DNA from 3 places in the Mesorhizobium sp. CO1-1-7 genome. Region 1 is predicted to be linked to each of the others. Evidence: predicted binding sites of a transcription regulator. Region 1 holds the regulator's gene; each other region holds the start of a gene.

Region 1 (5,238 bases):
ACCATTATCGGCATCGTCGTCGGCACGCCGATCGGCGTGCTGGCCGGCACCTACATGGCCGAATATGGCCGCTTTTCGAAGCTCACCACCGTGGTGCGCTTTATCAACGACATCCTGCTGTCGGCGCCCTCAATCATCATCGGCCTGTTCGTCTACGAATTGATGGTGCGGCCGATGGGGCATTTCTCGGCCATCGCCGGTGCCGTGGCACTGGCCATCCTGGTCATTCCCGTCGTGGTGCGTACCACCGAGGACATGCTCAACCTTGTGCCGAACGCTTTGCGCGAGGCCGGCACGGCGATTGGCGCGCCGCGCTGGGTGGTGATTCGTTCGGTGGCCTACCGCGCGGCGATGTCCGGCATCGTCACCGGCATATTGCTGGCCATTGCCCGCATTTCCGGCGAGACGGCGCCGCTACTCTTCACAGCGCTCAACAACCAGTTCTGGTCGAGCAATCTCAATGCGCCGATGGCCAGCCTGCCGGTGACCATCTTCCAGTTCGCTCTCAGCCCTTACGAGGAGTGGCAGCAACTGGCGTGGACCGGCGCACTCATAATCACATTGACGGTTCTCGCGCTCAGCATCTTTGCGCGCAGCCTGACCGGACGCAGAGAGGACAAATGAGCCAGATGTTGTCTCCAGACATGACGATTGCGACAGAGGCAGCCGCCAAGGCGAAGATCGAGGTCAAGAACCTCAATTTCTACTACGGCCAGTCGAAGGCGCTGAAAGACATCACCTTGTCGCTGCCCGAGCGCAGCGTGACGGCCTTCATCGGACCGTCGGGTTGCGGAAAGTCGACGCTGCTGCGCGTCTTCAACCGCATCTACGAGCTCTACCCCAAGCAGACCGCCGAGGGTCAGGTGCTGCTCGACGGCCAGAACGTTCTCGACCGCTCGCAGGACCTCAACCTGTTGCGCACCAAGATCGGCATGGTGTTCCAGAAGCCGACGCCGTTCCCGATGTCGATCTATGAGAATATCGCGTTCGGCGTCCGGCTCTATGAGAAGATCGGCAAGGCCGAGATGGACGGCCGTGTCGAGCAGGCGTTGAAACGCGCCGCGCTGTGGAACGAGGTCAAGGACAAGCTCAATGCCAGCGGCCTCAGCCTGTCGGGCGGCCAGCAGCAGCGGCTTTGCATCGCCCGCACCGTGGCGGTCAAGCCGGAGGTCATCCTGCTCGACGAACCGGCCTCGGCGCTCGACCCATTGTCGACCGCCAAGATCGAGGAATTGATCGACGAGTTGCAGGCCGACTACACGATCGTCATCGTCACCCACAACATGCAGCAGGCCGCGCGCGTGTCGAAGCAGACGGCTTTCATGTATCTGGGCGAGCTGGTCGAATTCGACAAAACCGAGAAAATCTTCACGTCGCCTCGCGAGAAGCGCACGCAGGACTACATCACCGGCCGCTTCGGCTGATCTCACGCATACGAGGACCAGGATCATGGCCGAACACACAGTCGCAGCCTTCGACGAGGATCTCGGACAGATCAGCAGGCTGATCAGCGACATGGGCGATCTCGCCGGCACGATGGTCGGCGGCGCCACCAAGGCGCTGCTGAATTCCGACAACGCGCTGGCACAGCGCGTGGTCTCCGACGACGCCATCATGGACGCGCGCCAGCGCGAACTCGATGATCGCGCCATCACCCTGATCGCCAAGCGCCAGCCGATGGCCGACGATCTGCGTCATGTCGTCGGCTCGATCCGCATGGCGGGCGATCTCGAACGCATCGGCGACCTTGCCAAGAACATCGCCAAGCGCGTCGGCTCGGTCGGCCTCACCGCCACGCCGCGCGACCTGTCGCATTCCATCGACTCCATGGCGCAGCTGGTGCTGATCCAGGTGCAGGGCGTCGTCGAGGAATATGCGGCCGGCGATGCCGCCGCCCTCGCCAAGCTCAGGAATGACGACGAACGCATCGACGTCAAATACACTTCGGTCTTCCGCGAACTCCTGACCTACATGATGGAGGATCCCCGCAACATCACGGCTTGCACGCATCTTTTGTTCTCCGCCAAGAATCTCGAACGCATCGGCGACCATGTGACCAACATCGCCGAGAATGCGTATTATGTGCTGACCGGCACGCAACTGCCCGCCAACCGTCCGAAGCAGGACGAGACGGCGATGTCGGTGCCGGCGGCTTGACGGCAGGGATGATCGATCGATGATCGCGCCACGCATCATGGTGGTGGAGGACGAGGAGCCGCTGGGCGTGCTCCTCCGCTACAACCTGGAGTCCGAGGGTTACCAGGTCGAGGTGGTGACACGCGGCGACGAAGCCGAGATACGCCTCCAGGAAAACGTGCCCGACCTCCTGGTGCTCGACTGGATGGTGCCGGCGGTTTCCGGCATCGAACTCTGTCGGCGCCTGCGCATGCGGCCCGAGACGGAGCGATTGCCGATCATCATGCTGACGGCGCGCGGCGAGGAGAGCGACCGCGTGCGCGGCCTCTCGACCGGCGCCGACGACTATCTGGTCAAGCCGTTCTCGACGCCGGAATTCATGGCCCGGGTCAAGGCGCTGCTGCGCCGCGCCAAGCCGGAAGTGCTGTCCAGCGTGCTCAAGGTCGGTGACATCGTGCTCGACCGCGAATCGCACCGGGTCTATCGCAAGAAGAGCGAGATCCGGCTCGGACCGACCGAGTTCCGGCTGCTCGAATTCATGATGCGCCATCCCGGCCGCGTGTTCTCGCGCAGCCAGTTGCTCGACAATGTCTGGGGCGAGACGATCTACATCGACGAGCGCACCGTGGATGTGCATGTCGGCCGCCTGCGCAAGGCGGTCAACAATGGCCGCATGCCCGATGTGATACGCACCATCCGTGGCGCGGGCTACGCAATCCGCGAGGATTGAGATCAGGCCACGTTCTTGCCGGATCTCACCTGCACGCCCGGCGCGAAGATCTCCTGGTCGACGAAGGTGAGCGCGCGCATGGCGCAGCCCTCGCGGATCAGCGGCAATTCGTTCGGCTCTGTATCGAAGGAAATCGACGTCGAATGCTGGCCGCCGGCGGTCTGGGCGATGGCCTCACGCAAGGCCGGCTCGATCAGATCGAAGGCGGCGGCGCTGACGCCGACCATCGCAACCGGCGCCGGATCGATCAGCGCGAACAAGCTGCCAAGGCCATAGCCCAGCGCCTCGCCGGCCTTGCGATAGGCCTCGCGCTCCGGTCCGTCTCTTTCGCGCGCCGTGGCCGCCAATGCGCGCATGTCGGCGTCGCTGACGTCGACCGGTTTGGCGTCCTCACCCATCTGTCCTGCATTACGCCAGATGGCATAGTTGCCGGCATAGGCCTCGACGCAGCCGCGCCGCCCGCAGCGGCAGAGCGCGCCGCCGGGGCGATGGATCATGTGGCCGAACTCGCCGCCTGAGGAATGGGTGCCGGTGAACAGCTCGCCCTTCAGCACTAGGCCCATGCCGATGCCGTGCGAGAGCAGGATGGCGATGAAGTCGTCGCGGTAGCGCTCGGGGTCGCGCCAGCGCAGCGCCACAGCCATCATGTTGCAGTCGTTCTCCATGGTGGCGGGGATGCCGAATTCGGCTTCGAGTATATCGGCGAAGGCAATGTCCGTCTGCGGCGTGATCGGCGACCACAGCATGGCGCGCGCCTCGGTGTCGGTGATGCCCTGGATCGCCAGCGCGATGCGGGCAATGCTGGCGACATCGAGGTCGGGATCCTCGAGGCGGCGCCGGACGATGGCCACGCATTCGCCGATCAGCGCCTCGCGCGACATGGTCAGCGTGTCCAGCCGGCGCTGCTCCTCCGATATCACCTGGCCGGCGTAGTCGATGACGGCGACGGAGAGGAAATTCAGCGACAGCACCACGGTCATGACCGCCGCGGCCTCGGGGTTGAGACAAAGGCCCACCTGCGGCCGGCCGCGTTTCAGTGAGCCGGCCTCGTTCGGCTTGCCTTCGCTCAGGATACCTTCGCCGATCAGGTCGGCTGATATCGCCGATATGGTCGAGTGGCTCAGGGCGGTGGTGGCGGCGATCTCAGTGCGCGAGGGCTGGCCACCCCGGCGCACGGCTCCAATCACCATTGCGCGGTTGCGCCGGCGCAGATCGTCGTGGCGGATTCCGACCGACATGATTTCCCTCCCCGTCGCCGCGGTTCTTGACGCCCCCTCGAACACCTCCGGCACGGGTCGAATACTGGCAGAAGCGGCTGGGGCTGTCATTTATTTATTGCGGGGCTCGAAAAAAGGCTTCCGGCACCTCAAAATCCGTCAGAATCGATGTTGACAGTGTTCCGGCGATGGACCAGTGTTTTTTCGAGGCTCGAAAAAATTAGGGCCTTTGTGCCGGCCTTAGGGCCAGTTTGGTCGCGCCACACGCGGGCGCAGGGAGGATATCATGAAGAGATTCACAGTCGCCATTCTGGCGGGTGTCGCCATGTCGCTGACGCTGGCGTCGGTCGCGCAGGCAAAGGACAAGGTCATCGGCGTGTCGTGGTCCAACTTCCAGGAGGAGCGCTGGAAGACCGACGAGGCGGCCATGAAGAAGGCGATCGAGGCCGCGGGCGACAAGTACATTTCCGCCGATGCGCAGTCCAATCCCGGCAAGCAGCTGACCGATGTCGAGAGCCTGATTTCGCAGGGTGCCAATTCGCTGATCATCCTGGCGCAGGACGCGTCGGCCATCGGCCCGGCGGTACAGAAGGCGCTCGACGAGGGCATTCCGGTCGTCGGCTATGACCGCCTGATCGAGAACAAGGACGTCTTCTACCTGACCTTCGACAACAAGGAAGTTGGCCGCATGCAGGCCCGCGAAGTGTTCAAGGTGAAGCCTGAGGGCAATTACGTCTTCATCAAGGGCTCCGGCGCCGATCCGAATGCCGACTTCCTGTTCTCGGGCTCGATGGAATTGCTGAAGACGGCCATAGACAGCGGCAAGATCAAGAATGTCGGCGAAGCCTATACGGACGGCTGGCTGCCCGCCAACGCCCAGAAGAACATGGAACAGTTCCTCACCGCCAACGACAACAAGGTGGACGCCGTGGTCGCCGCCAATGACGGCACCGCCGGCGGCGTCGTCGCGGCGCTGACGGCGCAGGGGCTCGCCGGCACCGTGCCGGTCTCCGGCCAGGACGGCGACCACGCCGCGCTCAACCGCATCGCGCTCGGCACCCAGACCGTGTCGGTGTGGAAGGACGCGCGCGAACTCGGCAAGAACGCCGCCGAGATCGCCTCGCAACTCGCCGACGGCAAGAAGATGACCGACAT
Region 2 (5,238 bases), on a different contig from region 1:
CCATTCCTCTGGTTGGCGACTGGATCCAGCAGCTCCTGCTCGGCGGCTTCGCCGTCGACAATCCGACGCTGAACCGCTTCTTCGCCCTGCATTACCTGCTGCCTTTCATGATTGCCGGCGTCGTCGTTCTGCATGTCTGGGCGCTGCATGTCGTCGGCCAGTCGAACCCGACCGGCATCGAGGTCAAGTCGAAGACAGATACCGTGGCCTTCACGCCCTACGCGACCATCAAGGACGCGTTCGGCATGATCGTGTTCCTGTTCGTCTTCGCCTACTTCGTCTTCTACCTGCCGAACTATCTCGGCCATCCGGACAACTACACGGTCGCCAACCCGCTTAAGACGCCGGCCCATATCGTCCCGGAATGGTACTTCCTGCCATTCTACGCGATCCTGCGCGCCATCACCTTCAACATCGGGCCGATCAATTCCAAGCTCGGCGGCGTGCTGTGCATGTTCGGCGCCATCGTCATGCTGTTCCTGGTGCCGTGGCTCGACACCTCCAAGGTGCGCTCGGCGGTCTACCGGCCCTGGTACAAGCTGTTTTTCTGGCTGTTCGTGGCCGATGCCATCCTGCTGGGCTGGCTGGGCTCGCAGCCGGCGGAAGGCAGCTATGTGTTCATGGCGCAGATGGCGACGCTGTTCTACTTCGCCTTCTTCCTGATCGCGCTGCCGGTGCTCGGCTTGATCGAGACACCCCGCAGGCTGCCGAACTCGATCACCGAGGCGGTGCTCGAAAAGAACAAGGGTGGCAGCGGGCATCCGGCGGGCGCCACGGCAGCACCTGAGACCAAGGGCTGAGCGGTAGAGAATCTAAGGGGATTTGGCATGAAAAAGATTCTCACCTCGCTTGCGCTGGTCGGCCTCGTGGCCGCCGGCACCGGAGTTGCAGGCACTTGGGCGTTCGCGGCCGAAGAGGCGCACAACGCGGCGGCACCGACGCATTTCCCGATCAACGAGCCGAAGGAAATGAGCTGGAGCTTCACCGGCCCGTTCGGCACCTATGACAAGGCGCAGTTGCAGCGCGGGCTGAAGGTCTACAAGGAAGTCTGCTCGGCCTGCCATTCGATGAACCTGGTGGCGTTCCGCACGCTTTCGGACCTCGGTTACAGCGACGCGCAGATCAAGACGCTGTCAGCCGAATACACAATCCATGATGGCCCCAACGATGCCGGCGACATGTTCGACCGTCCCGGCAAGCCGTCCGACCATTTCCCGGCCCCATTCGCCAATGAGGAAGCCGCCGCTGCCTCCAATGGCGGTGCGGCGCCGCCGGATATGTCGTTGCTGGCCAAGGCGCGCGGCGTCGAGCGCGGCTTCCCGCAGTTCGTCTTCGATATCTTCACCCAGTATGATGCCGGTGGTCCCGACTACATCCATTCGCTCTTGACCGGCTACGACCAGACCCCGCCCGCCGGCATGGTCATCCCCGAAGGCACACACTACAACCCGTACTTCATGTCCGGCGTGTCGCTGAAGATGCCCAAGCCGCTCTCCGACGGCCAGGTCACCTATGACGACGGTTCGCCGCAGACCATCGACCAGTATTCCCGCGACGTGGCTGCCTTCCTGACATGGGCTGCCGAGCCGCACATGGAAGACCGCAAGAAGATGGGCTTCCGCGTGCTGGTGTTCCTGCTTCTGTTCGGCGCCCTGGTCTACCTGACCAAGCGCAAGGTGTGGGAAGCCGTCGCGCACTAGGCCTGTTGATCTTCAGGTGAGGCCGGTCTGCAAACGATGGCTTCCTGCGCTTCCGGTGCTCACGTACTTCAAGTACGCTCCGCTCCGGTTCTCGGAAACCATCGTTTTCGATTCGGCCTGACCTGAATCTCAAAGGCCCTGGGCCGTTCAGTGTACAACATGGGGCGCCGCGAGGTGCCCTTTCTGCTTTTTGAGTGGATTGCGCCTCCACGTCTCGGCGGTGTCACATGGCCGTCACCACACATCGCGATCCTGCGGCGCTCTCATCAAAGGATCACGCCCATGAAAAGATACGCATCGCTTGCGGCAGGCCTGCTGCTGCTCGTCGTAGGTTCCGCGGCCCGCGCCGAAGACGCAAAACCATTCATCACCAACAAGGATGTCGACCTGACGATGATCCTGCCGCCGCCGCCGGCCAATGATTCGGCTGAGACCAAGGCCGAGCTTGGCGAAGTGCTGACCATGCAGGTCACGCGCACACCCGAGATGGAAGCCCGCGCCATCGCCGACGCCGAGGAAAACGTCTGGCGTTTCGCCGATGTCATGGGGCCGAATTTCAACAAGGACAAGCTGCCGAAATTCAGCGCCTTCTTCGATCGCGTGGTGGAGACCGAAGGCGCCGTCGTCGATCCGGCCAAGGATGTCTGGAAGCGCCCGCGTCCGCACCAGCTCAGCGATCTCGTCAAGCCGGTGGTCAAGCTGTCGAGCTCCGGTTCCTGGCCGTCCGGCCATGCGACCGTCGGCACGATGATGGGCATCATCCTGTCCGACATGGTTCCGGAAAGGCGTGCTGAGATCATGGCGCGCGCGGCTGAGTTCGCCCACAACCGCATCGTCGGCGGCATCCACTATCCGTCCGACGTCGAGATGGGCAAGATTTCCGGCAGCGTCATCGCCGCCGTCCTGCTCAACCGGGATGACTTCAAGGCCGAGTACGACGTGGCCAGGGCGGAGCTTCGTTCCGATCTCGGCATGTAGGATTTGGCCGATAGCCATCCGTTCGAGCGGGGCGCCTTCGGGCGCCCCTTTTTCGTGGCTGCGCCCAACAGGAGGAAAATCGCCTGGTGGTTGCTCCCAGCCCGTAGTCAATTCCTTTGCCGGATGCGCTTGTCTCGGTCGCCACATCGCGCTAGCCGTTGTCGGTCGCGCCGGGTTACGATCGGCCCCGCGCCGTTTCACTTTGTCAGCCGGATCATTCGGAGCCGCTTCATGAAACCTTCTCTCGAAGACACGCTGCTGGCCTCGATCCGTACCATCCCGGACTATCCCAAGCCCGGCATCCTGTTTCGCGACATCACCACGCTGCTCGGCAATGCGCGCGCCTTCCGCCGCGCCATCGACGAGCTGGTGCATCCCTATGCCGGGCAGAAGATCGACAAGATCGCCGGCATCGAAGCGCGCGGCTTCATCCTGGGCGGCGCCGTTGCTCACCAGCTCTCGGCCGGCTTCGTGCCGATCCGCAAGAAGGGCAAGCTGCCTTATGAGACCGTGCGCGTCGCCTACAGCCTGGAATACGGGCTGGACGAGATGGAGATGCACAAGGACGGCGTCGCGCCCGGCGAGAAGGTGATCCTGGTCGACGATCTGATCGCCACCGGCGGCACGGCTGAAGCGGCGGTCAAGCTGCTGCGCCAGATCGGCGCCGACATTCTCGCCGCCTGTTTCGTCATCGACCTGCCGGATTTGGGCGGGCGCGCCAAGCTCGAAGCGCTCGGCGTGCCGGTGCGAACGCTGATCGGGTTCGAGGGGGTTTGAGACCGGTTTGCCGAAGGCAAATTGAAAGGTCCAGTGGACCTTTCAAAGATCTCGAACGCCCGGAGCGATAGCGAAGGGCAGGGAGGCAACACGATAACCAGCGCGGGTGCCGCCCTCATCCGCCCTTCGGCCACGCCGTAAACGGGGCGAAGGAAGAAACTACTCCACCTTCACCAGCACCGCGCTTTCGAACTCCAGCACCTTGCCGCCGGTCGAATCAGTGGCCTCGCAGAGCAGCGCCAGCAACCGCCAGCCGGGGCGGGACGCGATGGGGCGGTGGGACAGCGCCGTGCGCGTGAAGGTGATGGTTTGCCCGGCAAAGACGGGCTTCAGCCACTTCAGGTTCTTGAATCCGGGCGAGGGGCCGAATTCGGGCACCGGGCCGTCCCAGCCTTCGGCGTCCAGGCGGCTCTCCAGGTTCAGCTTCATCCAGGTGGCGGCGGTATGCCAGCCGGAGGCGCAGAGGCCGCCGAGCACGCTCTTCTTCGCGGCCTCTTCGTCGATGTGAAAGATCTGCGGGTCGTATTTGCGGGCGAACGCTTTGATCGCCTCGGGCTCGAATCTGTGCGAGCCCAGCGTCACCGTGGTGCCGATGCGGAAGAATTCGTCGAGCGTCATGCCGCATCCCCCGCGTCGCGCGTCAGGAACATGACGGAGTTCTCGAGCTCGAAGACGCTTTCGCCGCGCTGGTTGACCAGTTCGCTGCGCATGGTCACGAAGCCGAGTTGCGGCTTCGATTTCGACAGGCGCCTGGCCAGAACCACCAGGCTGCCCCGCAGCGTATCGCCGGCGAGCACCGGCTTCTTCCATTTGACCTGATCGACTCCTGGTGCGCCCTGGCAGGTGGAGTCCAGCAGGAAGGCATCGCACAGCATGCGCATGAACATGGCGCAGGTGTGCCAGCCTGAAGCCGAGAGGCCGCCCAGGATACTCACCTTGCCGGCCTCCTCGTCGAGATGCATCGGCTGTGCATCGAATTCGCTGGCGAACTCGATGATTTCGGCCGCGCTCACCTGTTTGGTGCCGAGATCGAACGAGATCCCCTCGACGAAGTCCTCATAGGCCCATGTCTTGCCGGTCATGGTCTGGCATCCCTGCAGAACGCGCGATCCGTATGGATCGGCAAACCCGGATGCAGGCCGCGGGCGATTTGGTCAAGCCCTTTCTGGTGAGCCCGCCGGCGCGATCGGGCCCGCGGCGGCCGTAGGGGCCAGCCGCGGCGCCTCCGATCGCCTAGCGGGCGTTCGGCAGGATCTGGTGCAGGACGATCGCCCAGACGGCGCCGAAGGCGATGGATGAGCCCAGAATGTACTGCACGATATCGGGCAGCGTCTTGACGAAATCCGGCGGTACCAGCGTGGCGAACAGCGCCATCAGGATGGGCAGGCCGATGACCAGCATGTTGCGTTCGGTCAGCGGCGTCCCGCGCACCACCCGAAAACCGTTCATGGCGATGACGACGCAAAGCACTCCGAAGACGCCGCCGATGACCGGCCCCGGGATTGAGGCGATGACCGCCGAAAGCTTGCCGATCAGCCCGAACAGCACCAGGAAGATGCCGGCCGCCCCGAAGGCGGCACGGCTGGCGATGCCGGTGATGGCGATGATGCCGGCGTTGGACGAATAGCCGGTGACCGGCGTGCTGCACAGCAGCGCGCTGATCAGGCAGCCGAGGCCTTCGCCGGTGGCGCCCCGGTCGAGCTGCTCGTCCGAGAGCGGCTTGTCGATGACGGCACCGACCGCGAACCAGGTGCCGGTGGTTTCGGCCAGGACGACGATGTAG
Region 3 (5,238 bases), on a different contig from region 1:
CTTGCCCTGGTCAATGGCGGCTGAGCCACCGCGCCTCGCGGCGCGGCGGCGTATTCGCGGTTCGCTCCGCCCTAGCGGCTGAGATCAAGCGCGGCTGACAGATCCCCCATCGGCGGCTCGCCATTGGCGGCCAGCGCCTTGTCGCGGGCGACGATGCCCGTCAGCACCGGCAGATCGTAGCGCGCGGTGATGAAGCGCAGGATCGATGTCGTATCGTATTGCGTGTGGTCGACCGTGCCCATCCTGGCATAGGGCGAGACGATGAAGGCCGGGATGCGGTTGCCCGGGCCCCAGCGGTCGGCCTTGGGCGGCGCGACGTGATCCCAGAAGCCGCCATTCTCGTCATAGGTGACGACGACCAGCATGTGGCTCCATTGCGGGCTCTTCTCCAGATGCGCGACGAGGTCGGCCAGATGCCGGTCGCCCGATGTCACGTCGGCATAGCCTGAGTGCTCGTTGAGATTGCCCTGCGGCTTGTAGAAGGCGACCTGCGGCAGCTTGCCGTCGTCGATCGCCTTGATGAACTCGGCGCCATCCAGGCCGCCATCCCTGAGATGCTCGGTGCGCGCTGCCGTGCCGGGCGCGTAGGCGGCGAAATAGTTGAACGGCTGGTGGTGGAACTGGAAGTTCGGCACCGGCGTGGCGTTCTTGCCGTCGAGGGTCGCCTGCCAGGCGCCGGCGTACCAGGCCCAGTCGACCCCCTTCAGCGACAGGAGATCGCCGATGGTGATGTCGTGCTGCGGCGGCAGCGTGGTGGGCGCGGCCGGATCGGCCAGCGCCTTGTCACCGCCCTCGGCAGGCTTGTTGGCGCTCGGCTCGTAAGGCGGCTGCATGGTGTTGACGGCGTAAAAATCGGGCGTGATGGCGCCGTCATTGACGAATTTCGGCACACCGCCCAGCGCCGACGGCGGCGAATTGTCGGCCACCTTCAAGGTCGTGCCGTCGGCCTCGACCACCGCGATCTGGCCCTTGATCGGACTGGTGCCGGCATGCGGATAGAACGGCGCGCAGGCGCAGGCGAGCTGGAAATGGTTGAGGAAGGAGCCGCCAAAGGCGCCCTGGAAGAAATTGTCGGCCAGCACATATTTCTTCGCCACCTGCCACATCGGCAGGCTCGAGCCGTCATAATGGCCCATGACCAGCCCGCCGGAATCGGCCCAGGCGACGAATTTATCGTTCTTGCCGCCGTCGATCTGCATCTGCTCCTGGTAGAAACGGTGCCACAAATCGTGGGTGATGACATTGGTGCCTTCGTTGAAGCCCTTGGGATCGTCGATGGCGAAGGCCGCGTTGGCAAGATGCGCGGTCTGCGCCTCCGTCACCACGGGCGTGACGCCCTTTCCGGTCAGCCCGCCCCAGGCCGGCGGCAGTTCGGTCAGCGGCTTGCCGTCGCGGTCGAGCTGGCGCGCCTGGTCGGCCGAGACATTGGCCAGTCCATTGGCGCCGGGGAAGCCACCATAAAGATTATCGAAGCTGCGGTTCTCTGCATAAATGACGACGACGGTGTCGATCTTGTCGAAGCCGGGAGGTGCGGCATTGGCGGCCGCAAGGGGAAACAAGGCCGAACCGGCCAGACAGAAGGAAGTGAGGAACTTGAGCCTCGTCATGGGAAGACCTCGTGGCTTGACTGTGGCTATGGGGCTATAGGGCTATGGGCTATGGGGCTACGGCGCGGGAACCATGGGCAGCTAACGTGGAGGCCTTGTCACCTTTGTGACATCCGCCGCCGCGGCGAACACGGTTTCGTGAGCACTGGGACCGGTCATCAATCCGTTGCACTGCGTTCTTATTTCCGGGCCAAAGCGGACCGTGCCCCATGATGACGAGACGATGGAAAAGCCTGGTGATCGCGAGTGCCGCGATCTCGACCTTTGGCTTTGCCGCACCCCCGAATACGGCGGGGCCGGACGGCGTCCATCCCGGTCCGCTATCGCGTGCGCAAACCTTCGCGCGCGCCGAGGCGCTGACTGCCTTGGGGCGAAAGATGTTCTTCGACCCGGCGCTCTCGGCTTCGGGAAAACAGGCCTGTTCCTCCTGCCACGATCCACGCCATGCCTTCGGTCCGGCCTCGGCAGCTCCCGTCGAGATGGGCGGCCCGAACCTCGACCAGTCCGGCGTGCGCGCGGTACCGTCGCTGCGCTACATCCAGGCCGCGCCCGCCTTCACCGAGCATTTCCACGATTCCGAGGACGAGGGCGACGAGAGCGTCGACAATGGCCCGACCGGCGGTCTGACCTGGGACGGCCGCGCCGATCACGGTGTGGACCAGGCGAAAATCCCCCTGCTCTCGCCCTTCGAGATGGCAAACAAGGATGCCGTGGCGGTCTCCGCCGCCTTGCGCAAGTCAGCCTATGCCGATGACTTCAAGGCAACCTTCGGCAACGATGTCTTCGACCGCCCGGACGATGCCTTCGACGCCGCCGCCGAGGCGCTTGGCACGTTCGAGCAGAGCGCGGTCGACTTCTACCCCTATTCCAGCCGCTACGACGCCTTCCTCGCCGGCAAGGCGACGCTATCGGCGCGGGAACTGCATGGCCGCGCCCTGTTCGAGGACGAGGCGAAAGGCAATTGCGCCTCCTGCCACCTCAGCGAACCGGCCAATGACGGCGAGCCGCCGCAATTCACCGATTTCGGCCTGATCGCCATCGCCGTGCCGCGCAATCCGGCCATCCCGGCCAACGCCGACCCGGCCTATGTCGATCTCGGCCTGTGCGGCCCGCTGCGCACCGATTTCCGTGGCCGCACCGACTATTGCGGCCTGTTCAAGACACCGAGCCTGCGCAACGTGGCGCTGCGCAAGAGCTTCTTCCACAACGGATATTTCCACACGCTGCGCGAAGCGGTGGCCTTCTACGCCAGCCGCGACACCGACCCCGGCCGCTGGTACCCGAAAAACGCTTACGGCACGGTCGACAAATATGACGATTTGCCAAAGGCTTACTGGCCGAACTTGAATCAAGACCCGCCCTTCGACGGCAAGAAACCCGGCGACAAGCCGGCGCTCAACGATGCCGAGATCGACGATATCGTGGCGTTTCTGCAGACGCTGACGGATGCGGATCAGGCGGCGAAGCGGTCGCAGTGAACTGGGAAGCCACGCCATAGGGGTCGCTAGTTGACCTGGCGACTAATCCGAAGCCCTCCCTCGCTTCGTCATCCTAGGGCGGAGCAAGGAGCGAAGCGACGCGGCGCAGACCCTAGGATCCATGCCGCGACGCTTGCGACGGACAAAACGGTGCCGAACCTGGCTCCAAACTCCGACGAAACGCATCAAACCGCTACCAACCTGTTCCGCGAAACAGCTCGAACCATTCCGGATTGGTCTTCTCGATCAGTTCGATCTTCCATTGTCGCGACCAGCGCTTCAGCGATTTCTCGCGTTGAATGGCGTCACGAATGTCGAAATGTTCCTCGTACCAGACCAACCGCTGCACACCGTAGCGCCTGGTGAAGCGCGAACCTTCGCCGGATTTGTGCTCCGGCATGCGGCGACCGAGATCGTTGGTGACACCGATGTAGATGGTGCCGCCCTTCTGGCTCGCGGTCATGTAAACATAGCCGGTCATGCGTTGACGGTAACCGCCAACCCGTCCGGGGACTATCCTCGTTCGCCGTATTTTTTCGGCCCACGTCGCGGCATGGATCCTAGGGTTCTGCGTGGCGTCGCTTCGCTCCTTGCTACGCCCTAGGATGACGAAGGGAGGGAGGGCATCGGCTAATCTGAGAGGTATGGGATCGCCGCCAGCCGCCCCTCACAGCGCCCGGATCACACCCCCATCCACGCGGATATTCTGCCCGGTAATATACCCTGCCCCGTCCGACGCCAAAAACGCGATCGTCGCGGCGATCTCCTCTGAGGTGCCGTAGCGCTGCATCGGCACGTTGTCGCGGCGCTCTTCGGTGGCGGGCAGGCTGTCGATCCAGCCGGGCAGCACATTGTTCATGCGCACATTGTCGGCCGCGAAGGTGTTGGCGAAAATCTTGGTGTAGGCGGCAAGGCCGGCGCGGAACACGGCCGAGGTCGGGAACATCGCGTTCGGTTCCGCCACCCAGGCCGTCGAGATGTTGATGATGGCGCCGCCCTTCTGCTTGACCATCTGCGGCGCCACGATGCGCACCGGCCGGATGACGTTCATCAGGTAGACGTCCATGCCGGTGTGCCACTGCTCGTCCGTGATCTCCAGGATCGGCGCGCGCGGCCCATGGCCGCCGCTGTTGACCAGCACGTCGATGCGGCCATAGCGCTCCAGGGTGAGGTCGGCGAGCCGCTGCAGATCGTCGTTCGACTGGTTGGAGCCGGTGACGCCGAGCCCGCCAAGCTCCTTGGCCAGCGCCTCGCCCTTGCCGGACGAGGACAGGATGGCGACCTTGAAACCATCCGCCGCCAGCCGCTTGGCCGCCGCCGCCCCCATGCCGCTGCCGCCGGCCACGATGACGGCTGTCTTTTCTACACTCATCGGATTTCCTTTTCAGATTGGCGAGAGCTACGGTTTCAGCGGTCCTATAGCCGGTTTCGCCGCGCAGTTCGAACGAGAAAGCCTGAATCGAGCTGCAGAAAACTTGCGCGGTGAGCTGCGCCCTATCCTTCCACCGTCTCCAGCTCGTTCAACAGCGTGCCTTCCATGTCGGGCTCGTCGCCGGAGCAGACGCACAGCATCTCGGCGTCGCCCTCGCCCACCGACAGATAGGCGTGGCCCATGGTGGAATCGATGTAGACGCTCTCGCCCGCTTTCAGCCGCACCGGCGCGTACTGGTCGGTGTGCAGCTCGATCTCGCCCTTGAGCACGATCAGGAATTCCTCGCCGGCATGCCTGGTCAGCGGGCCGAACTCTTGCGGCGTGCGGGCGCGCGCATAGGCGTGGATCGGCACCATGCGCTTGCGCACCAGGTCGGTGGCGAGATACCGGTAGTCATAATTTCGGGTCAGCTGGCGCAGCGTGTTGGACTGCGAGGTCACCGAACGGCGGGTGCGCGCTGCCGGCTGCTTGCGGTCGCCGCTGAGCAGTTCCGTCACATGGATGCCGAGCCCCTCGCAGATCTGCAGCAGCTTGTCGTAGGTCAGCGACATTTGGTCGTTCTCGACCTTGGACAGCGTCGACACCGCGACGCCGGTGAGCGCGCTGACCTCCTGCAAGGTCCAGCCATGGGTTTTTCTCAAAGCCCGCAGACAATCACCGAGATTGGGTTGCTCCGACATTGCCAGCTCCAAGGCGCGGAATCGCGCCGCTCCACCCTAGG

What was found. Region 1 encodes PhoB, which activates phosphate uptake and scavenging genes when phosphate is short. Its sites were predicted from a motif close to TGTCATNNANCTGTCAT; they were not measured.
Region 2: the regulator PhoB is predicted to act here: its motif matches at 1,922-1,938, upstream of LB516_RS26940 (acid phosphatase).
Region 3: the regulator PhoB is predicted to act here: its motif matches at 1,704-1,720, upstream of LB516_RS14600 (acid phosphatase).

The regions. Positions count from the first base shown of each region.
Region 1 covers NZ_JAIUHA010000008.1:249,926-255,163, reverse strand. The annotation lists gene pstA (phosphate ABC transporter permease PstA) at 1-624, shown strand, start outside; gene pstB (phosphate ABC transporter ATP-binding protein PstB) at 621-1,424, shown strand; gene phoU (phosphate signaling complex protein PhoU) at 1,450-2,157, shown strand; gene phoB (phosphate regulon transcriptional regulator PhoB) at 2,177-2,866, shown strand; gene LB516_RS19455 (ROK family protein) at 2,869-4,104, opposite strand; gene xylF (D-xylose ABC transporter substrate-binding protein) at 4,370-5,238, shown strand, end outside.
Region 2 covers NZ_JAIUHA010000014.1:105,297-110,534, reverse strand. The annotation lists gene LB516_RS26950 (cytochrome b) at 1-800, shown strand, start outside; gene LB516_RS26945 (cytochrome c1) at 828-1,700, shown strand; gene LB516_RS26940 (acid phosphatase) at 1,983-2,678, shown strand; gene LB516_RS26935 (adenine phosphoribosyltransferase) at 2,910-3,455, shown strand; gene LB516_RS26930 (MaoC family dehydratase) at 3,615-4,073, opposite strand; gene LB516_RS26925 (MaoC family dehydratase) at 4,070-4,537, opposite strand; gene LB516_RS26920 (uracil-xanthine permease family protein) at 4,689-5,238, opposite strand, start outside.
Region 3 covers NZ_JAIUHA010000006.1:144,794-150,031, forward strand. The annotation lists gene LB516_RS14595 (DUF922 domain-containing Zn-dependent protease) at 1-24, shown strand, start outside; gene LB516_RS14600 (acid phosphatase) at 72-1,607, opposite strand; gene LB516_RS14605 (cytochrome-c peroxidase) at 1,817-3,085, shown strand; gene LB516_RS14610 (GIY-YIG nuclease family protein) at 3,279-3,566, opposite strand; gene LB516_RS14615 (SDR family oxidoreductase) at 3,753-4,457, opposite strand; gene LB516_RS14620 (helix-turn-helix domain-containing protein) at 4,580-5,197, opposite strand.